4 regions of the Paenibacillus nanchangensis genome follow, and region 4 is predicted to be linked to each of the others. Evidence: riboswitches for the same ligand, from Rfam matches in the RefSeq annotation. Region 4 holds a riboswitch; each other region holds the start of a gene.
What was found. A riboswitch is a leader RNA that binds a small molecule or an ion and turns the genes downstream of it on or off. The one in region 4 is predicted to bind cyclic di-GMP.
Positions count from the first base shown of each region.

Region 1 (4,472 bases), on a different contig from region 4:
GGTGTGCGACGTGCTCCGCGGCTTGAAAGAGAAAAACCGGTATGTCCGGGGCTTGGTCAGCTGGGTAGGCTTCCGGCAGACGATGGTCGAATACGTGCGGGAGGAACGATTTGCCGGAGAAACAAAATATCCGCTGAAGAAAATGATCCGGTTTGCGCTGGACGGCATTACCTCCTTTTCGCACAAGCCGCTCAAAATCGCCACGTACGTAGGCTTTTTTCTCTCGTTGTCGAGCTTTATCTATTTGTTTATCGTCGTGTACCAGAAGCTTTTTACTTCCCGGAACGAGCCGGGATGGTCGTCCATTGTCGGCATTAACCTCCTGTTTAACGGCATTGTGCTGATGCTGCTTGGCGTGATCGGCGAATACATCGGCCGGATTTACGATGAGGCAAAGGACCGGCCGCTGTACATTGTACGCGAAACGAAGGGGTATCCCGAGACGCAGGAAGGGCCGCAGCAGGAAGGGCACAGCGGGACTTCGAAGCGGGAGAACGCCAATGTCCGATAATAGTCTGCGCACAGCCGCCATTCAATTCCTGAAGTTTAATGCCGTTGGCCTGCTGAATACGCTGGTGGATTTTGCGGTGTTTACTCTACTGAGCGCTGCGGGAGCCGGATATGCGATTGCTCAAGTTATTTCCTACAGCGCGGGGACGGCGAACAGCTTTATCCTCAATAAAAAAGTCACCTTCCGTGACCGCCAGAAAGCGGATCAGGCCTCCTTTGACCGGATGCAGCTGGTTAAGTTTATATTGCTTAATCTGGTCAGTCTCGGAGTTTCGCTGTTGCTGATGCATGTTTTGACTGACCGGCTGGGCATGCAGGTTCTGCTGTCCAAGGTTCTGGTCACCGGAGTAACCGTGGTGATAAATTTTGTCGGAAGCCGAAAATGGGTATTTTGACCGGATTGCCGGCCCTCTTTGCAGAGGGTCTTTTTTTTACCCTCGTCTGATCCGTCTGCTGGACACCAAAACGCCAATCCAGCCCTCATCTCCTGCCGCATACAGGAGGCTTGCAGAAGTGGGGAAGCCGTAAAAGGCCTGCTTCTTCCGAATGAATAAGAACTTTCAGATCATGGGCAGGCTGATATTTCACGGTCGTCAGACCGCTTACAGGCGCCATTTCCCCGGAGCAGACTTTGGATTATACTCCCTAAATTTTAACTGTTTAAAATAAAAATATCCGGTTTATATACTGTACAAGGGTAAGGAGTCAAGGGGAGCAGGGTCTAGGCAGTTTGTCCTTGGCTGAGAAGAGATGCATGGATTTAAAGTATGAGTTTGTCCGCAGCCAGAATCGCTTACATCTCACACAAATACATATTTTAAACATGTAAACGCAAACCATCCGAAAGGGTGGGACGCAAAGTCTGGAATCTGCCGTGCCGACCCAACCCGGTGCAATGATCGTCCGACCGCCATGAACTTCGTTTCTGGCGGTCTTTTTTGTGTGGTCCTTTACCCTGATTTCGGGCAATCGCATTCTGTAGGGGTTTACTCCAGTGAGAGGAAGGAGGGCAGGCTTGGCACCAGACCGCCGAACCGGCGGTTGTATAGGCGGGGGTTTGACAACTAATCGATTTGTATTGGAGTTGAATGCATGAAAAAAAGAGGGAAATCGCTCCTTTCTGTAGCGCTGGCTTTGATCCTGACGTTGGGGTCTGCCGGTTCCGCGCGGGCACAGAGCAGTTATCCTGGGGGTTTTCCGGAGGAGTGGGACGATAAATGGCAGGAGGCTGTAGCCATTTTGTTCCCGGAAATCCCGCTGGTTGATGTTTCCTGGTCGGACTGGACGGAAAAGATAATAGACGGGGAACGCTGGACCTGTAAATACCTGCTGATCAACGGCGTTCCGTTGTCCGAGCTGTACGATGCCTCCTGGCTCTTCATTAAATGTTATAAGCTGACACCAAAGCCAAGCCCAACGGTGGAACCAACGCCTTCGGTGGAGCCAACGCCGAGCCCAACAGTGACACCGACGCCTTCGGTGGAGCCAACACCGAGTCCAACGGTGGCACCAACGCCGACGCCAATCCCGTCGGTGGAGCCAACACCGACGCCAATCCCGTCGGCGGAGCCAACGCCGACGCCAACACCGTCGGTGGCACCAACACCGACGCCAATTCCGTCGGTGGCACCAACGCCGACGCCGAGTCCGTCGGCGGCACCAACACCGACGCCAAGTCCGTCGGCGGCACCGACACCGACGCCGAGTCCTTCGGTGGCACCAACGCCGACGCCAATCCCGTCGGTGGAGCCAACACCGACGCCGAGTCCGTCGGTAGCGCCGACACCGACGCCAAGTCCGTCGGTAGCGCCGACACCGACGCCAAGTCCGTCGGTGGAGCCAACCCCGACGCCAATCCCGTCGGTGGAGCCAACGCCGACGCCAATCCCGTCGGTGGAGCCAACCCCGACGCCAACTCCGTCGGTGGAGCCAACACCGACGCCAAGTCCGTCGGCGGAGCCAACGCCGACGCCAATCCCGTCGGTGGAGCCAACACCGACGCCAATCCCGTCGGTGGAGCCAACACCGACGCCAAGTCCGTCGGCGGAGCCAACGCCGACGCCAACACCGTCGGTGGCACCAACGCCGACGCCAACTCCGTCGGTGGCACCAACACCGACGCCAACACCGTCGGTGGAGCCGACACCGACGCCAACTCCGTCGGTAGCGCCGACACCGACGCCAAGTCCGTCGGTGGAGCCGACACCGACGCCAACTCCGTCGGTAGCGCCGACACCGACGCCAAGTCCGTCGGTAGCGCCGACACCGACGCCGAGTCCGTCGGTGGAGCCAACCCCGACGCCAAGTCCGTCGGTAGCGCCGACACCGACGCCAAGTCCGTCGGTGGAGCCAACGCCGACGCCGAGTCCGTCGGTAGCGCCGACACCGACGCCAAGTCCGTCGGTAGCGCCGACACCGACGCCGAGTCCGTCGGTGGAGCCAACACCGACGCCAAGTCCGTCGGTGGCACCAGCCCCGACGCCAATCCCGTCGGTAGAACCAACACCGACGCCAACTCCGTCGGCGGAACCAACGCCGACGCCGATCCCGTCGGTGGAGCCAACCCCGACGCCGAGTCCGTCGGTGGAGCCAACCCCGACGCCGAGTCCGTCGGTGGAGCCAACGCCGACGCCAACTCCGTCGGTGGCACCAACGCCGACGCCGAGTTCGTCGGTGGAGCCAACGCCGACGCCAATCCCGTCGGTGGAGCCAACGCCGACGCCAATCCCGTCGGTGGAGCCAACCCCGACGCCAATCCCGTCGGTAGAGCCAACCCCGACACCAGTTCCGCCAGGCTGGATACCAGCTTCGCCGGCACCGACTGACAGCGTACCGGGAGTCATCGTTATACCTGACGAGACGCCTCCTGCGGGCGGGTCGGAACAACCAGTAGAGGTGGGCGGGCCGGTACCAACTGACAGCGTACCGGGAGTCGTCGTTATACCTGACGAGACACCTCCTGCAGGTGGACCGGAACAGCCGGTAGAGGTGGATGAGCCGGTACCAACTCCGGGGCCTGGCCAAGAAGCGCCTGAGTCGGATGAGCCGGATATTGTGATTGTGGAGGGTCCTGCTCCACAAGGAGGTCCGCCCGAATCCGGTAGCGGTTTGCCTGCCGACAGCGGCAGCCCGAGTTTAGGGGAGATTCCATCTGATGAAGGCGGAATAGCTATTGGAGAGGAAGAGGTTCCTCTAGCCGCTCTGCCTAAAACAGGTGAAGCCAGTCCATGGCCGTACTACCTGTTTGGCACACTTGTTATAGGCGCTGGATTATTTTTGGCTAGATTAAAGAGACAGCAGTAAGCTTTTTGGTGTAAACTAGTAGAGAAGTGGGGGAGAGATTCCTTGCTTCTCTATTTTTTAGTGGGGTGAGAGGATGCGGAAATTATCTTACGTGATCATTTTAGCGGGGATTCTGATTATGCTCTATCCCCAAGCCAGTGAGTGGTACAACGACCGCCAGGAAGCTCAATTGCTAAATGAACTTGAGCAGAACTTCCAAAACACAGCAACGATTGAAGCAGATACCAACACCAAGAATACATACGCTCAAGTGAATCAGCTGCTTGCTGAAGAACCTAACGATCCGGCAGTAACCGCAGAGCCAGTGGTTGCGGAACAGAAAGAACAAGAGCCGGAAGCGATCGCATTGATCCAGATTGACAAAATCGATCTTAAATTGCCGGTACTAGAAGGTGCTACAAAAGCAAATATGAAGCATGCGGCCGCCCACATTACAGAGACATCACCTATTGGTGAGGTGGGGAACGCGGCAATTGCCGCTCACAGAGCCCGGACGAAAGGCCGGCTATTTAACCGGCTTAATGAAATGGAGAATGGGGATATTATCAAGGTAACAACGAATGGTCAGACCTACGAATATAAAGTATTTGACACCCTTGTTGTTGAACCGACCGACGTATCGGTACTCAATCGGAATGATAAGGATAAAATCCTGACCT
Region 1 covers NZ_JBHOFD010000030.1:91,895-96,366, forward strand. The annotation lists gene ACE6ED_RS21975 (glycosyltransferase family 2 protein) at 1-511, shown strand, start outside; gene ACE6ED_RS21980 (GtrA family protein) at 501-905, shown strand; cyclic di-GMP riboswitch class I at 1,331-1,425, shown strand; gene ACE6ED_RS21985 (LPXTG cell wall anchor domain-containing protein) at 1,603-3,813, shown strand; gene ACE6ED_RS21990 (class D sortase) at 3,887-4,472, shown strand, end outside.
Region 1: linked by a shared signal. The riboswitch ahead of ACE6ED_RS21985 (LPXTG cell wall anchor domain-containing protein) and the one ahead of ACE6ED_RS06625 (anti-repressor SinI family protein) in region 4 are both predicted to bind cyclic di-GMP.

Region 2 (4,472 bases), on a different contig from region 4:
TTGACAATATGTAACCAAGTGGTTACAATAAAAATGTAATCAAATGGTTACATTAAGTAAGGGGTGGATTACATTGATTGAAAATCGCATTAAAATTTTGAGAGCTACAAAGGATTGGACACAAGCTGATTTGGCTGAACTTCTTGGAGTATCACGACAGGCAGTTATATCCATTGAGAAATATAAATATACACCTTCATTGGAGCTAGCCTTCAAAATTGCAAAAGTATTTAATGTTTCTATTAATGAAGTATTTACACTGAAGGAGGATGATAAATAATGGCATATCAAATAATAACGGCAGTTGCATTGATCGTATTATTAACGGGCTTAATTGGAAATGTATTTTACAAAGCTAGAAAAACTATAAAAAATAAAAATGATGAACGTTGGCAATCGATTCAGAGTAAGGCGAACAAAGCGACAGTTTGGTACCATAGTTTACTAATAGTGGTGCTTGGTTTGATGATATTTTTAGATGTATTCTATCGGTTTCAAACTAGTTACAGTCTTTCTCAGATACTGAATGTTGCATTTGTTGTGTTGACTCTGCAATTTACAATTGAATTAATTTTCTTGATTTATCTTGATAAAAAATTATAAGGTGGATTATCAAGAATCCTGTGCAAATAAATTATTATGTGTATAAGGTGGCGTATATGGTTTTTGGGGTCGATCTGGACAGGAATAAAGATGTGCTGGGGATGTGGATCGGGGAGAATGAGACCTCAAATTTCTGGCTTACCGTCTTGAACCTGCGCACATGGTAGAAGCTATCACCGGCAACTCCGCAAGGTGACGAAGGGCAAGAGATTTTCCCTACCGATAGCCCCAGATTTTAAGGAAGACAAACTAATCAATGATGGGATGAAAAGTGATGGAGCAAAAAATAAAGCCTGATGCAATGAACAGGAGGGAGACTTTTGGGGGAGTTTGACTTCAAAGCAGGTAAGGTTATTTTAAACGATTTTGATTTTGTAGATAATCTTTCATACGCTGAGCAGATTTGGTCGTTTAAAGAAGACATTCTTCAAGTTCGATATAACAATATTTATGTTCTAGATTTGGGTTGGTATCCAGAGTTTGATCTAAAGAACGGGAGTTTTAAATTGGTTGTAGTGAAAATAGATGATTGGTTAAATCCATATTTCTCTAAAAGAACCCGGTCCATCAGTGAAGTACGAAACTATATTGTTGAGGCGGTAGCAGTGGCAGAAACAGTTAGCTTGATGCGTTAAGATAAAAACGCGAATAGATCTGGCGCAGTTGTCTAAGGAGGTCAAGCACAGATGTGAAGAGTAAAAATATAGTAAGGATAATATTTGCACTGCTCTTTGTTTTTTGCATAACGACTATATGTATTAAATATAATTCCTATGAACAACGTATACTGCTATTTGAAGCAATCCGAGTGTACTTGTTTATATACTGCCTTGCTGTCGAATTACCCTTAGCAATCATACGGAACCGCAATAAGTGGAATAAGTTCTGGGAGAAACTAGTGTTATATTTGTTGATCCTATTCTCTATCTTTTCTTTATGTGTAGCGGGTGTGGATGTCTACTGTCTAACTAGAGACGTGTTAGATGGGTACCAAGAGAAGAAAATTACGGTCATAAAAAGGCAACAACAATTTAGAGCGAGCGATAAAGTTTGGGTTAATGATGATGATAAAGTTCAGACATATTACCTAGCTCCGGGGTACATTAAAGTAACTGTGGGAGATGCTTATCGTGTACGTTTCTTTAAACATTCAAAAATAATAATACCTGTTAACATGGCAGATTAAAACCATAGGCGACAGACGATAGCCAAGCCCCTACAAAATAGAGTACACTCTGCGAGTCATAACTTTAACTAAACTTATCATAGCACCTTCAAGAGATATCCCATTTGTTAGGTAGGGAGATATCTCTGGAGGTTTTTTATGTTGGAAAACTGCAGGAGCGCCTGCAGAGTGAGAGGAGTCAAATTAGAACGTTGCGTCAGACTCAAAGTGGAATCAAACGATAAATAAATTCAGTTTTTCCAACATCCCTAAAAAAGGAAAATATAGAACATCTTTATTATACAGGGATAAATTCCGATATTAAAAGTGTCCTATACATCAAAAGACACTTTAAAACAAACACATAGGGACAAAAGAACCGAGTTTGGAACAAAGGCAAATCCGTACGAAAGTCGGAGACGCAAAGCCACGGGCCTACTTCATCCCAAAAAGATGTTAAGGCAGCCGGGCCGCTCAAGGCACTTGGTTTTTTGGTGTGCCTGCAAATAGCATTGAGGGAGAGACGTGGATGAGGTTCGCAAGGAAAAAAAAGTTAGCGCAGACGGCCATCGCTGTATTCGCGGCCGTGTCAATGATTGGAGGTCTGTTCAGCGGCGTTCTAGACACGCATCAAGCTGTGGCAGCCGGTATGAATCCGGGGAAAACGGACTTCAGCGTATCGGGAGAAAGGCTGGTCTGGCTGGAACAGGATGCGACTGGGGTCAAGCAGGTACATACGCTGAATCAGAGCAATGGTGCTAGTACGAGACTCACCTCCAGCCCGTCCCCAAAAGATGCGCCTTATGTGAACGGCGCGATTGTGGTGTGGGCGGACAAAGGAAATGAGGCGGCGGGATCGCTCCAGTGGGATATCTACAGTACCAACCTGGAGACGGGGAAGCCCGCGAAACTCAACAAGCAGCCCGGTTCCTATGGGAATCCGACGACGGACGGAGTAGGTGTAGTCTGGTATGAACGCAAACATTACGGCAGCATGATTTATCACGACTTGGCAACAGGCGCTGAAGCCGACTTGGGCGAAGGACGGTTCCCCATGCTGGCCAGTGGAAATGTCGTTTATAAAAATGCCCGTGACGGGGGACTTAGTCTGCTGAACGTGAACAGCGGAGTGAGACGTGCACTGGTGAGTCTGGGTGGTGCAAACACCGTCGACTGGTTTGTTTTTAATGGCAGTCAGGTGCTGTATAAACAGAAAAACGGCGCTGCCGGAAGTAAGTACGTGCTGCTGAATATTCAAGATCTGATGGCACAGCCTGTGGATCTCACCGAAATGAAGGATGGCGGCACCTCTTATGCACACATGTTCATTGGTGAAAAATACGCGGTATTTCAGCAGGAGGAAAACGGTGCAGCTGTGCTGCAGCAGGTAAATCTCAATACCTCAAAAGTGACGCCGCTGCCCGCTATCGAAACGGGGGCGAAGCTGATTGGCATTAGCGGGGACAAGCTGCTGTACAGCACTAAGGACGACAACATCCAATCCTTGGATCTAAAAGAACGCAACTTCCCGGCGCCAACTCCAACACATGTCGCGAACCCATCTCCAAGCCTGACACCAGAACCTGGCCCAACGCCGGAACCAGGTTCGGCACCAGGAATGGGAACCGCCACAACCCCGGGCTCCAACCCAAATGTTAAAGTGCCCGTAGTTAGTGGAGCCAAAGACAGCCGGATCATTGGGAATACAGGCGGCGTTTTGTCTGTCCTAAACGGCTGGGCGCGGCTGGAGATTGCGGCAGGCACCTTCCCGGACAATACCGGCGTAAGTCTGGCTCAGGCGGAACTGGAAACAAAAGAGCTGCTGGATGCAAACGGACTGAAGCTGCTCAAGGCTGGCTCCGTCTGGCAGGTACAATCGGACGCTGCATTCCAGCTCCCGGTCAAGCTCGCGATCCGGTATCCGAAGGAAGAACCTTGGGTCTCGGAGCGGGAGAAGCTTGGAATCTACAGTTACGATCCGGCTAAAGGCACCTGGACTTATATAGCTGGTGTAACTGAAGTGGAGCGGGACTTTGTCCATGCGCCAATCACAGCCTCCGGATTGTATGCGGTCATGCTGCGCAATGTGCATTTCACCGATTTGGCGGGCCACTGGGCACGGCACAATGTAGAGGTACTGGCGTCAAGAGGAATTGTGAACGGAATGAACGGAAACTTGTATAAGCCAAAAGGCAGCGTGACCCGCGCCGAATTCACCAAACTGCTGGTATCCGCTCTTGGTCTGCGGCCAAGTCAGGAGGGTGCGCCGAGTCAGCCGGTTACGCCAAGTCAGGAGGGTACGCCGAGCCAGCCAGGTACACCATCCTTCCGGGATATTCCAGCTGTACACTGGTCTTACCCCTATGTTGAAGCGGCAGCGGAGGCGGGGATTGTGACCGGGGACAATGGGCTTTTTCATGGTAATGATCCGCTGACCCGTGAACAGATGATGGTTATGCTGATGCGGGCAATCGACAGCACTACGGTCACTATGAACGCTGCGCACGGACCGGACACTCTGAAGATCACCGGTACCACCGCCACCACCGCCACTACCGGTACCACCGCCACTACCGAAACCGCCGACACTACCGAAACTATCGACACCAATGACAGCATCGGCACTACCGGCATATCCGCCTCCGCTGCGGACTTGGCCAAGGCACGAGCTGGCCTCACCAAATTCAAGGACAGTGACCAAATC
Region 2 covers NZ_JBHOFD010000039.1:29,628-34,099, reverse strand. The annotation lists gene ACE6ED_RS24825 (helix-turn-helix transcriptional regulator) at 74-280, shown strand; gene ACE6ED_RS24820 (hypothetical protein) at 280-603, shown strand; partial or broken gene ACE6ED_RS24815 (transposase) at 642-755, shown strand; gene ACE6ED_RS24810 (hypothetical protein) at 924-1,238, shown strand; cyclic di-GMP riboswitch class I at 2,154-2,246, shown strand; gene ACE6ED_RS24805 (S-layer homology domain-containing protein) at 2,298-4,472, shown strand, end outside.
Region 2: linked by a shared signal. The riboswitch ahead of ACE6ED_RS24805 (S-layer homology domain-containing protein) and the one ahead of ACE6ED_RS06625 (anti-repressor SinI family protein) in region 4 are both predicted to bind cyclic di-GMP.

Region 3 (4,472 bases), on a different contig from region 4:
TTTGACCCAGCCGTCGATAATCAGCTGGCCGTCGATCCATAACCGGACGCCATCGTCCGCTTGCATGTAGAATTTGTAGGTCTCGCTGTATTTCGGCTTGATTGTTCCGGTCCAACGGACCGAGAAGTTATCGGCGCCAAGCGCGGCGTCCGGACTGGCTTGTCTCCAGTTGAAATTGATTGCCGCATCCGTTCTGACCAGAACCGGTGAATCGGAAAGCGTCTTGTTATTGAAATACTCGGCCATCAGTCCGGCTGCGTACACCGGCTCGGGTTCAGCCGGGGCCGGTTTTTGCGGGCTGTCCGGCAGCGGAGCCTGAACCGGTGCGGATGGCTCCGGCATAGGGGCCGGGCTCGGCATCACGCTTGGGCTCGGTACCGGCGTCGGGCTCGGCATCACGCTTGGGCTCGGCACCGGCGTCGGACTTGGCGCTACACTTGGACTTGGCACCGGCGTCGGACTTGGTGCTACACTTGGACTCGGTGTCGGCGCCGGGCTTGGCGATACACTCGGGCTCGGCACCGGCGCCGGGCTTGGCGATACACTCGGGCTCGGTTTCGGCGTTGGGCTCGGCGATATGCTCGGACTCGGCGTCGGTGTCGGGCTTGGCGATACGCTCGGGCTCGGCGTCGGTGTCGGGCTTGGTTTCGGCGTCGGGCTCGGCAGCGCCGTCAAAGCGGCTGTAAACTCGTCTCTCGTCAGCGTTTGACTGCTGCCCATAAAGCCTTTAATGGTATCGGTAGAATTCTTTTCGTACAGCATCTTGCCCCAAGTCATCATAAACGCCCACTTGCTCTGCGTTTTGGACAGGGTGGTGAGGTTCGGCATTTCGCCGTTCTCCCCGATGGCGATCGGTTTGCCGGCCGCCAAGGCCAGCAGGCCGTCGTAATGGCTCTGCTTATAGTCGTTCTCATAAATGTCGGCGGCGAGAATGTCCACCTTGCTCGCTCCCGGGTAGGTCAGCGAGTAGGCGTCAGACCAGGCGTTTGGAGCATTTGGGCTCCACACCCACAGCAGGTTGTTCAGTTTGTGCACATTAACGAACCGGTCGTACATGATGTTCCAAAGTGCGGCAAAATTTGTTTTTTGGCCCCACCAGAACCAGCCGCCGTTCATTTCGTGATACGGTCTCCACAGCACGGGCACGTCGGCATCGCGGAGTTGTTTCAGTGATACGGCCACTTTATCCAGTTCGTTGATCAGGCTGTTGTACTGCGCCGTACCTGGCGTTACATATTTATTAAACTCCGCCTGGCTGAGACTTCTGGACACATTGGACCAGTCATAAGACGTTCCCGGCAGATTCGCGTGAAAGGTCATGGCGACTACGCCGCCGTTTTTGTGCCAGTTGATGGCGCTATTCACCACATTCTGGCGGTACCAGGCGACGCCGCTTTCGGACTGTCCGCTGATGGCTCCAATCTCATAACCATGCAGAGCGGCAAACTTTCCGCTGGTGTTCTTCAGCTTATTATTGAACTCATCCGGGCTTTCCAGGTAATCGTGTTGCCCTGTCAGCGTGCTTTTCCCGGAGATGGACGTCAAGTACTGAAGCAGCTTCACCGCTTCAGGCGAAGCGGAAGCATTAACTGGAGTACCGGGCTCAACGGCCGCCGATGCAGCGGACGGAAAAGCGCCGGCTCCCACCGGTATTACAGCAGCAAGCAGAGCAATCGACAAAATTCTGCACAGAGGTCGAAACAAACGGTAAGCGTTCAAAAATCATCTTCCTTTCGGTAGCCAGGCTGCCACTCTTGCGAAAGGCCCTATAGCTTTGCGTCCCTGCCTTTCGACAGGTTTGCCTTTGTCGTATTTTGGAAGGATTCATCCTTCTTACCGTATGTTATCGACCTATTTAGTTTTCGTTTTAGTGCAAAATTCAAAAATGGTTAATTAGTCGCACGTTTTTCTGTTTCAGTCCCGGTTTTTTCGGGTAATAATATGTTTTTGACTTATGAAATAAACTGCTGTAGAACTATATCGTCCCACTCCAGGCAAATCCGGATGTTGTCTTCCTCCACCAGCTCGGAGCCGGTCTGTACCTCGATAAACTCCACATCCGTCAGTGCCAGGATGCTGTGTTTGGTGCCTTCGGGAATCCGGACGACGTCCCCGGCTTTCACTTGATGCAGCCGCTCATTCAGAATGACGCTGGCCTCGCCGCTGATAATCGTCCAGATTTCGCTGCGTTTGCGGTGCAGCTGGTAGCTGATGTTTTTCCCCTCTTTAATCCGGATGCGTTTCGTCAGGACCTCGTTCCCCTCTTCATATTTCACATAATCGATAACCCGGTAATGTCCCCAGCGCCGCTCTTCGTACATCGGCCGCTGCTCGATGCCCTTCAGCACTTCTTTGATCCGCGGGCTCTCCGATTTGCTGGTAACCAGAATCCCGTCGGGACTGGCCGCCACAATCAGATCTTGGGCGCCGATCACGGTGATCGGAATGTCCAGCTCGTTGATCAGGCAGCTGGAGCTTGAATCTTCCGTCAGCACGCCCCGGCCCAGCTGATTTCGGGACATTTCCTCGGTCAACGTATTCCAGGTGCCAAGGTCCTTCCAAAATCCGTTATAGGGGAGAACGACGATGTTTTCCTCTTTTTCCACCACTTCGTAATCGAAGCTGATCGACGCAAGCAGCTTGTATTGCTTCTGCATCTCCTCATAATTGAGCGGCAGTCCCTTGCGCTGGAGAATATCAAGCAGATACCCCAAACGGAAAGCGAACACGCCGCAGTTCCAGAGCGCCCCGCGGGAGATTAGCTCCTGCGCCAGCTTGCGGTCCGGCTTCTCCTGAAAATGGCTGACTTTCAGGTAACCGCGCTCGGCTCCGTCGGGCTCGGCCGGGATAATGTATCCGTATTTCTCCGATGCGAGTTCCGGAACTACGCCCATCAGCGCAAGGTTCGCTCCGCTCTCCCGCATCGTCTGCTCCAGCAGCGCCACGCTTTCGAAAAAGGAGGACTCCACATACGGATCAACCGGCAAAATTGCCACGGCGGAGTCCGGCGACACGCCTTCCATGGAATACAGATAGCTGGCGGTCAGCGCAATCGCCGGGAAGGTGTCCCGCCGCTCAGGCTCTACGATGATCGGCACCTCGGCGCCAAGCTGGCTCTGAATCATCTCCACCTGCCCCCGGCCGGTAGCCAGGTACGAAGAGTCTGCGAGTCCGGTTTCGGTCAGCTGCCGCCATACCCGCTGCACCATCGACTCCGGCTGGCCCGTAGGCCCCTCCAATACTTTCAAGAACTGCTTGGACCGCGAGTCGTTGGACAGCGGCCACAGGCGTTTGCCCGAACCGCCCGATAAAAGAACCAGTTTCATAGTGAACCCTCCTGATCGTTCGTTATAAGCGGGCCTGCCGCTTTTGCTGCCATTTCATTGGTCAGTCTATCAATGGATTGAGCTGAAAATGTACAGGCTAGGCGGAGCTGGCACTGCGGCAGATTTGCACTTCCGGTCATATCCGCTGCAGTGTCAGCCCGCAATGCCTACAGCGCTCCCGCCATACTGCGGGACATGCCGCTCAGTCCGCCCATCTGCGGGCGGCCGACCGAATGGTATTCCAGCCCCGTGCCCTCGATTTGCTCTTTCGTATACACGTTACGTCCGTCGATCAGCACCTGCCGCCGCATCGTCGGCGCAAGGAGGTGCAGGTCGATGTCCTTGAATACGCTCCAATCCGTCAGGAGGCAAACCGCGTCGCTGCCCGCCGCTGCTTCTTCCGCACTTACGCACCACCGGAGCTGCGGATGATCGTATTGCTCACGGAACTTGTCTGCAGCGATTGGATCATACAGTTTGACGATTGCGCCTTCCGCTACCAGCGTCTCCACGATTTCGCGGGCCGGCGCTTCGCGGACATCGTCGGTGTTCGGCTTAAACGCCAGCCCCCAGATGCCGATTTCCGCCCCGCGCAGCGCGCCAAGCGATTCGCGCAGCTTCGCGATTATCATAAAACGCTGGTCTTTGTTCACTTCCACCACCGAACGCAGCAGCTTGAAGTTGTAGTCCACATTGCCGGCAATCTGAATCAGCGCGTTGGTGTCTTTCGGGAAGCAGGACCCGCCGTAGCCGATACCCGCCTGCAGGAACGACGAGCCGATCCGTTTGTCCAATCCCATCCCTTGGGCGACTTCAGTGACGTCCGCGCCGACCTTCTCGCAGATGTTGGCGATTTCGTTGATGAACGATATTTTGGTGGCGAGGAAGGCGTTCGAAGCGTATTTGATCATTTCCGCACTGCGGATGTCCGTGACTACAATATTCGGGGTAAAACCCTGATGCAGCTCACGCATCACCGGCTCCAGCGCGGGGTTGTCGATGCCGATCACGATCCGGTCCGGATGCAGCGTATCGCGGATCGCCGAACCTTCGCGCAGGAATTCCGGCGCGGATACGATATCGAACGGATGCTGTGTCTGCGCTGCGATGATGGAACGAATCCGCTCGTTGGTGCCGACCGGCACC
Region 3 covers NZ_JBHOFD010000032.1:20,263-24,734, forward strand. The annotation lists gene ACE6ED_RS22445 (glycosyl hydrolase) at 1-1,719, opposite strand, end outside; cyclic di-GMP riboswitch class I at 1,733-1,813, opposite strand; gene ACE6ED_RS22450 (sugar phosphate nucleotidyltransferase) at 1,953-3,326, opposite strand; gene ACE6ED_RS22455 (UDP-glucose dehydrogenase family protein) at 3,494-4,472, opposite strand, start outside.
Region 3: linked by a shared signal. The riboswitch ahead of ACE6ED_RS22445 (glycosyl hydrolase) and the one ahead of ACE6ED_RS06625 (anti-repressor SinI family protein) in region 4 are both predicted to bind cyclic di-GMP.

Region 4 (4,472 bases):
GGCGGTAGCCGATCAGGTCGATCAGGAAGTCTTTTTTAAACTTCTGCCGGTAGGCGCAGGCGATCCGCACGGCCGCGATGCAGGCCTCGGGATCATCGGCGTTGACATGCACGACAGGAATTTCATAGCCCTTTGCAAGGTCGCTCGCATAATGGGTGGACCGGGAATCTTCGCTTTCGGTTGTGAAGCCGATCCGGTTGTTAACGATCACGTGGATCGTTCCGCCGTTCTGGTAGCCTTTCAGCTTGCTGATATTCAACGTCTCTGCAACAATGCCTTCGCCAGGGAAAGCGGCGTCGCCGTGCATCAGCACCGCCATGGCTTTGTTGGTGTCGAGCTTCGGCATGCCGCTCGCCGAGCGGTCTTCCTGTGCCGCACGCGTGAAGCCTTCCACCACAGGGTTAACAAACTCCAAGTGGCTTGGGTTGTTGGCCAGTGTAATGCGGGTCTGTACCGTCTTATTGTGATTTACGGAACGGTCAGCGCCCAGATGATATTTTACGTCTCCGCTCCATCCGTAGTTAATGCCCATGGATCCTTCGGAAGGGAACAGGTCCTTGTTCGGCGAATGGTGGAATTCGGAGAAAATGATTTCATATGGTTTGCCCAAAATATGGGCCAGCACGTTCAGGCGCCCGCGGTGCGCCATGCCCATTAGTATATGCTCCGCTCCGTCGTCCGCTGCGGCGCGCACCACCTCATCCAGCATCGGTACAAGGCAGTCGTTGCCTTCGATGCTAAACCGCTTCTGGCCGACGAAGGTCCGGTGCAGGAACGTTTCGAACTGCTCCACCTCAACCAGCCGCTTCAGCAGGGCCTTGCGTTCTTCCAGGGTCAGCACGGCCTGCGGTTCGGTGGTCTCCGCCTGCTGGTTCAGCCAGCGAAGCTCCTGTTCGTCGCGTATATGGCCGAACTCGTAGGCGATGGTCCGGGTGTAGCTCCGTTTCATCAGGTTGACGGCGTCCCAGCCGGTCTTGATATTCTCCGGCGCGTTCTCCCAGATCAGCGAAGCGGGCAGCGCTTCGAGATCCTCCCGCGTCAGCTCGTAGGTGGCCGGATCCAGATATTTGGCCATGGAGCTGTCCGGCTTGCCGAGCGGATCGATGTCCGCGGTCAGATGGCCGTAGATGCGGATGTTCGCCATCAGCTTGGAGGCGCGGACGGCTTTGCGCAGCAGCCCGGGGTCGGGCGACGCGGTGCCTGCCGTGCCGGCCGGCTGGACGGCGGACGGTGTCATCGGAGGTGGGCCTGAGCGTTCGAATAGCTCACGGTAGTTGCTCTCGACGGACGACGGATCGTTTACGTATTGCTCATATTTTTCCTGAATGTACCCCAGATTGGGTCCGTAATAGTGGCTCCATGCGGATGGAGAGAAGGGTTCCTTGGCTGCCATTGAATGCATCCTCCTAGGGAATGGCCCGGAGTCCGCTGACAGGCGGGTTGTCCGGACGTCAATGTTTGCGTTTACATTCGTTGTCGCACATCGGTGAAAATTCGCTTGCTGATGTCTCCTTCATTGTGCTCTTTTCAAGGAAGGGAATCAATTCATACTTTCGTAAGGACCAATCGCAAAACGGCATGGTTCAGTACAGCATCCCGGGACAGACCGCTGTCATGTCCCATCATAACCATTTACCCAATTTTACGAAAAAAATGCAGTTGATGCTTGAAAATGGGTCTTTAAGTTTTTATAGTAAGATTAGACTCCTAGAAAAATACAAACCTATAAAAGATTGATATGACTTTAGGCATAGCAGAGCGGCCGGCGATTCCCATATTCCCCGCTCATCCTGCTTTTCCCGCGCGAATATGCCAAAGTACGGCGAACAGGAAGCGACATACTTTGCCGCTTGCGTCCGCTATAATTGAATTGCATCAAGACGGCATGCAGATCCTTGCGCTCAAGGGTCCAGTAAAAGGGTAAACCTGCCGAAAGGCAGGGGCACAAAGTCTCGGGTCTAAGGTAGAATCTACTATGACGGCCGGACTGCCTGGGGACATAAAATCTTAGGAGGAGATTTTTTGAACAAGTCCAACCAGGGTAAAGTCGGAGAGTTCCAGACGGCGGATCTGGATCTCGAATGGGTGCAGCTGCTGCTGACAGCCAAACGCGCGGGAATCCGCGCCGAAGAGATCCGGAGGTTCTTCCTCGATAAGGGACCGAGATTGTTGTAAGGCTGACGGGGAGCTACATACACCAAAGAGGCAGAGCGGCGCGGCGCTCTGCCTCTTTGGTGCGGGTCCGGATCCCTGCGGCGGAATCGTCCATCCGCATAAGGTTCGTAAATTCAATCCTTTTGCTCCAGCTTCCACTTCTGATACTCCAGAAACTCCTTGAATTCCCGCTTGCTGACTCCGGAAGCCATCGCCTCCTGCACAAGCCTGAACCAATCCGCGTCCAGCGGTTCTTCCTCGGTGTCCGGAGCCTCTCCGTACAGCAGCGTGTGAATGGATACCTGCAGCGCTTCGGCGATTTTCTCTATAAACTGGATAGAGGGGTTGGACTGGATGTTCCGTTCAACGTTGCTTAGGTAGGATTTGGCCACATCCGCCCTGTCCGCAAGCTCGGACAAGGACAAGCCCTTTTCCAGCCGAAGCTGGTGGATGCGCTGGCCCATGTTATCTGGCAAGATGATTACGCCCCTCCGTAAAAAATTTGATCTCATTATATCAAATTTCACGAGGTAATAGAAACGGTGCCGGCCGGCCTATACCGGTTATTCCCGGGTATGCCCGGAGGAAAAAAACATCCCGGTCCGTATGCCGGAAGCCGGGATGTGTGGTGCTGCCGCTGGGATAAACGGGCAGATTAGTTCTCGTTGTAAATTTTTCCTTCGCCTTGTTTGGCTTCGAAGTCCCAAGTCAGTTCCAGTTTGTCTTTCTGGAAGTGGTTTTGGTCCTGGTTGTTCTCCACGAATTCGAAGGCTACTGCAAAGCTGTCGGACGTTCCGGCCTTGATGCCGCTGCGTTCGGTCCAGATTTGATCCAGGCCGGTATTTTTGACCAGGTCCGGCGTCAGGTTCTTGAGCTCGGCCAGCGTTGTTTCATATACCACCAGCTCGGGCGTAATGATTGTGCCTTTATCGTTATTTTTCAGGAATTTAACTTTGATGAATTGGTTCAGGTCCGCGCCGTTGTTATTGTTGCCTTCGTCGGTTACCACAGTTTTGGTGCGGAGCAGGATGCTGCCGATGTCCAGCGTGCCGGAGTTGTTCAGCTTGAACTTCTTGAGCACGATATCGCCCGGTTTCAGGTTGTTTAAGTTGATCAAGACGGAGGGATCGGACGTAAGGTCAAGCGTACCGGCCGCGAAAGTCGCCGTGCTGGTGGCGGTGTCGCTAAAGTAAGCGTAAGTTCCTCCTCCGATGAGGGAAAGACCCAGTGCTGCGGATGCGATGCTAAGACCCAGTGTTTTTTTGATACCCATTTGTAAAATTCCTCCTTGAATATGTGGTTGGATGGATGAAGCTTTATATTGTGCTCCTCGTCCGGTAAGCGGCGGGAGGGACAATCGGCTGGTAAGTTACTTCAGTCCTTCGGGAGAAGGCTGGGACAAATCCGCGTGTTTTTTCTCTAGTTCGGAGACGGCCTTCCAGGACGTATACAGGGCGTAGATTAACAGCATCGCCCCGGGGACGATCATCAGCAGCACGCTGCCTGTTTTGGATGCCGCAAAATTCATCGCATAGCCGACATAAGGAATCGTGATGCCTTTGTATTCGGCAACGACATTTCTGGAGCTGACCGGCGCTACATCAGGGGCGTCGTTGTTGTCGCCTTTGGTGCGGTAGACTGCTTCGCCTGTGGCTTCATTTCGTTCCGCTTCGATCACGCGGTGGGTGACCAGCAGGTTCTCTTCGTTAAGAAAGGTGATGACATCACCAGGCTGAAACCGGGTCATATCCCCTCCAGGCTCCAGCGCCACAATTGAACCGGTGTGAATGCCCGGCTCCATGGAGCCGGATAGGACGGTTTTGATCTGATAGCCGAAGAAGGACGGCTCTCCGCCGGATGCCTTGGAAATCACGACAGCGACGACGGTGATGAAAAAAATCAGCGACAGCAGCGCGGTCAAAATGCGGCCGGACCATAGTTTGACTTGTGCCATTAGGGGGTTGCCTCCTTGGATTGGGCGGTATCGGATTGCTTCGGCTGAGCTTCATCCGGAGCGCCTGCCGCGGCAGGCACGGCCGCAGACGACGGGCTGTTCCCGGATGGATGCTCCGCCAGGGGCTGCTTCGCCGGGGCCTGACCCGCGGCGGCTGGCTCTTGGCTGATATTACCGGAAGCATCGGTTGGCTTAGTTACGTTGTTATGAGAATCAGCTTCCTGAGATTTTGCTTCGGGTGCGGCTGGATCGCCCGGGCCGGATGGAGAATGGCCGGAGGAAGCGGCGGGGCTGTCGTCAACCGCAGGTGAAGAAGAAGGTGAAGGCGAAGGAGACGGGGAAGGGGAAGACTTCGGAGGCTTCT
Region 4 covers NZ_JBHOFD010000006.1:195,115-199,586, forward strand. The annotation lists gene ACE6ED_RS06620 (2-oxoglutarate dehydrogenase E1 component) at 1-1,393, opposite strand, end outside; cyclic di-GMP riboswitch class I at 1,910-1,995, shown strand; gene ACE6ED_RS06625 (anti-repressor SinI family protein) at 2,023-2,175, shown strand; gene ACE6ED_RS06630 (helix-turn-helix domain-containing protein) at 2,289-2,618, opposite strand; gene ACE6ED_RS06635 (TasA family protein) at 2,810-3,427, opposite strand; gene sipW (signal peptidase I SipW) at 3,524-4,108, opposite strand; gene ACE6ED_RS06645 (hypothetical protein) at 4,108-4,472, opposite strand, start outside.